DNA from 2 places in the Streptomyces sp. NPDC054975 genome. Region 1 is predicted to be linked to the other one. Evidence: predicted binding sites of a transcription regulator. Region 1 holds the regulator's gene; the other holds the start of a gene.
What was found. The regulator HrcA, encoded in region 1, represses chaperone genes, less so after heat shock. The targets are predictions, from matches to a motif close to TTNGCACTCNGNNNNNCNGAGTGCNAA.

Region 1 (2,199 bases):
CTCCGCCTCCGCGAACGCCGCCGTGCCCAGCACATGATCGAAGTGCGGGTGGCTCAGTGCGATGTGCGTCACTCTTCGTCCGCCCGTCAGCGCCTCCACCTGAGCGCGCAGCTCCCTCCCCTCCCGGAGCGTGGAGCCCGTGTCGTACAGCAGTACCGCCCGTTCCCCCACCACCAGGCCCACCGTGGCGTCCCAGACCGGCAGCCGGCGCCGGCCCACTCCGTCCGCGAGCCGCTCCCAGCCGAACTCTTCCCAAGCGAAGTCCATACCCCGACGCTAGCGGCTACCACCCCGCCTCCTTGCCAGGAGCGATGCCCGCCGCCGTACACTGGCCGGGGGATTCCTGGCACTCGGACAGGGCGAGTGCCAAAGGGGAGCAACCGATACGACAGCTGGAGGTGTGCGCGATGCTCAGCGAACGCAGACTCGAGGTGCTGCGCGCCATCGTCCAGGACTACGTCGGGACGGAGGAGCCGGTCGGCTCCAAGGCGCTCACGGAGCGCCACAAGCTCGGCGTCTCGCCGGCCACCGTGCGCAACGACATGGCCGTCCTGGAGGACGAGGGCTACATCGCCCAGCCTCACACCAGCGCCGGACGCATCCCGACCGACAAGGGGTACCGCCTCTTCGTCGACCGGCTCGCCGGCGTCAAGCCGCTGTCGACGCCCGAGCGGCGCGCGATCCACAACTTCCTCGACGGGGCCGTCGACCTCGACGACGTCGTCGGACGCACGGTCCGGCTGCTCGCGCAGCTGACCCGCCAGGTCGCCGTCGTGCAGTACCCGTCGCTGACCCGCTCGACGGTCCGGCACGTGGAGCTGCTCGCCCTCGCCCCCGCCCGGCTGATGCTCGTGCTCATCACGGACACCGGCCGGGTCGAGCAGCGCGTCATCGACTGCCCGGCGCCGTTCGGCGAGACCTCCCTGGCCGACCTGCGCGCCCGGCTCAACAGCCGGGTCGTCGGTCGCCGTTTCGCGGACGTGCCGCAGCTGGTGCAGGATCTCCCGGAGTCCTTCGAGGAGACGGAGGACCGCGGGACGGTCTCGACGGTGCTCGCGACCCTGCTCGAAACCCTGGTGGAAGAGCACGAGGAGCGGCTGATGATCGGCGGTACCGCCAATCTCACCCGCTTCGGACATGACTTCCCCCTCACGATCAGGCCTGTGCTCGAAGCGCTGGAGGAGCAGGTCGTGCTCCTCAAGCTGCTCGGCGAGGCCAAGGACTCGGGCATGACCGTACGGATCGGGCATGAGAACGCCCACGAGGGCCTCACCTCCACGTCCGTCGTCGCGGTCGGCTACGGTTCGGGCGACGAGGCAGTCGCCAAACTCGGCGTGGTCGGACCGACCCGCATGGACTACCCCGGAACGATGGGAGCGGTACGCGCAGTGGCACGTTACGTCGGACAGATCCTGGCGGAGTCGTAAGTGGCCACGGACTACTACGCCACGCTTGGCGTACGCCGCGACGCGTCCCAGGACGAGATCAAGAAGGCATTCCGGCGGCTCGCGCGCGAGCTGCACCCGGATGTGAATCCCGATCCGAAGACGCAGGAGCGCTTCAAGGAGATCAACGCCGCGTACGAGGTGTTGTCGGACCCGCAGAAGAAGCAGGTCTACGACCTCGGCGGCGACCCGCTGTCCGCCTCGGGCGGTGGCGGCGGAGCCGGCGGCTTCGGCCAGGGCGGCTTCGGGAACTTCTCGGACATCATGGACGCGTTCTTCGGTACGGCGTCGCAGCGCGGGCCGCGCTCGCGCACCCGTCGCGGCCAGGACGCGATGATCCGGCTGGAGATCGACCTCAACGAGGCGGCCTTCGGCACCACGAAGGACATCCAGGTCGACACGGCCGTCGTCTGTACGACGTGCTCGGGTGAGGGCGCCGCGCCCGGCACCTCCGCCCAGACCTGTGACATGTGTCGCGGTCGCGGTGAGGTCTCCCAGGTCACCCGGTCCTTCCTTGGCCAGGTCATGACCTCCCGCCCCTGCCCGCAGTGCCAGGGCTTCGGCACCGTCGTCCCGACCCCGTGCCCCGAGTGCGCGGGTGACGGCCGGGTCCGGTCCCGCCGGACGCTCACGGTCAAGATCCCGGCAGGTGTCGACAACGGCACGCGTATCCAGCTGGCCGGCGAGGGCGAGGTCGGCCCGGGCGGCGGCCCGGCGGGCGACCTGTACGTGGAGATCCACGAGGTCCCGCACG
Region 2 (2,199 bases), on a different contig from region 1:
ACCTGGAGAAGAACCACGCGGGCATCGCCGCGCGCGTCCTGGACGACCAGGGCAAGCTGCGCCGCTTCGTGAACGTCTACGTCAACGACGACGACGTCCGCTTCGAGCAGGGCCTGGAGACGGCGACGCCGGACGGCGCGGGCGTCTCGATCATCCCGGCGGTCGCAGGCGGCTGCTGAGCCTCGCCGGCTTCGCCGGCTTCCCGGCCTCGCCGCCGGCCCCTGGGATTACCCGCAGTAATCGAATTGCCCCCTCCGCGCGAGAAGCGGAGGGGGCAATTCTGCATGGTTGAGCGCGGTAGAGTTGGGGAAGTCCCCCCGGCTCCACTCCGCCGCTCCGTGCCAGGCGCATATGAGAATGCGCCCGCACGCGACAAGAAGTCGCCAAAGTGCGCGCACGTTGTGTACCTTCTGCCACGCTTTGCCGGGCCCGACTTGCCCCGGAATTCAGCAATTCCTCCGGAATTCTCCTTTACGCCGTGCCCAGAATTCTCGCCCGATTGACCTGTTGCAGAGGGCAGTTGGGCAGATACATTCAGCCGCGGTCGACGCGTTCCGGCGCAGGGTCTGACCCGGGTCCGCGAAGTGCGGTCCCGCGCAAGGGCCAGTAATAGGGGAGTTAGGCATGGCTCAGGGCACCGTCAAGTGGTTCAACGCGGAGAAGGGCTACGGCTTCATCGCGGTCGACGGTGGTGCGGATGTATTCGTCCACTACAGCGCGATCCAGATGGACGGATACCGCACCCTCGAAGAGGGTCAGCGGGTCGAGTTCGAGATCTCGCAGGGCCAGAAGGGTCCGCAGGCGGACATGGTCAAGCTCGCCGTCTGAGTACGGCGCGATCGGCCACCACGTACGCACTCACGCGTTTCTCACGCCGAGGGGTCCGCATCCTGACCAGGATGCGGACCCCTCGTGCGTGCGCGGGTGCCCATGCCCGGTCTTCCGATCTGTGGGAGTCGCTTGCACTCGCATGGGCCGAGTGCTAATCATTGGCGTTAGCACTCTGAAGGTGAGAGTGCTTACGAGGATCGGGCAGACGAGGTCCGTGGCCAGGTGGGGCAAGGAACCATCGGGGTCGCAGGCCGTCCGTCGCGGGCGTCGGCGCGGTCCTGGAGCGTTATCCACCCCATGTCCGGGAGGACCACTTCACATGGCCAAGATCATCGCGTTCGACGAGGAGGCACGGCGCGGTCTCGAGCGCGGGATGAACCAGCTCGCCGACGCCGTCAAGGTCACCCTTGGCCCCAAGGGCCGGAACGTCGTCCTCGAGAAGAAGTGGGGCGCCCCCACGATCACCAACGATGGTGTGTCCATCGCCAAGGAGATCGAGCTCGAGGACCCGTACGAGAAGATCGGCGCCGAGCTGGTCAAGGAAGTCGCCAAGAAGACGGACGACGTCGCCGGTGACGGTACGACCACCGCGACCGTCCTCGCCCAGGCGCTCGTCCGCGAGGGCCTGCGCAACGTGGCGGCCGGCGCCAACCCGATGGCCCTCAAGCGCGGCATCGAGAAGGCCGTCGAGGCCGTCTCCGGCGCCCTGCTGGAGCAGGCGAAGGATGTCGAGACCAAGGAGCAGATCGCTTCCACGGCCTCCATCTCCGCCGCCGACACCCAGATCGGCGAGCTCATCGCCGAGGCGATGGACAAGGTCGGCAAGGAAGGCGTCATCACCGTCGAGGAGTCCCAGACCTTCGGTCTGGAGCTGGAGCTCACCGAGGGTATGCGCTTCGACAAGGGCTACATCTCGGCGTACTTCGCCACCGACATGGAGCGTATGGAGGCGTCCCTGGACGACCCGTACCTCCTGATCGTCAACTCCAAGATCTCCTCCGTGAAGGACCTGCTCCCGCTGCTGGAGAAGGTCATGCAGTCGGGCAAGCCGCTGCTGATCATCGCCGAGGACGTCGAGGGCGAGGCCCTGTCGACCCTGGTCGTCAACAAGATCCGCGGCACCTTCAAGTCCGTCGCGGTCAAGGCTCCGGGCTTCGGCGACCGTCGCAAGGCCATGCTGAACGACATCGCCATCCTCACGGGCGGCACGGTCATCTCCGAGGAGGTCGGCCTCAAGCTCGAGAACGCGGGCCTGGACCTGCTGGGCCGCGCCCGCAAGGTCGTCATCACCAAGGACGAGACCACGATCGTCGACGGTGCCGGTGACAGCGACCAGGTCGCCGGTCGCGTCAACCAGATCCGCGCCGA

Region 2: groL (chaperonin GroEL) is a predicted target of HrcA. The motif match lies at 960-986, and genes of this name have one in related genera.

Annotation. Positions count from the first base shown of each region.
Region 1 covers NZ_JBSGWV010000004.1:283,887-286,085, reverse strand. The annotation lists gene ACWF79_RS07820 (MBL fold metallo-hydrolase) at 1-267, opposite strand, end outside; gene hrcA (heat-inducible transcriptional repressor HrcA) at 408-1,427, shown strand; gene dnaJ (molecular chaperone DnaJ) at 1,428-2,199, shown strand, end outside.
Region 2 covers NZ_JBSGWV010000002.1:129,217-131,415, forward strand. The annotation lists gene ACWF79_RS02980 (MoaD/ThiS family protein) at 1-179, shown strand, start outside; gene ACWF79_RS02985 (cold-shock protein) at 625-828, shown strand; gene groL (chaperonin GroEL) at 1,151-2,199, shown strand, end outside.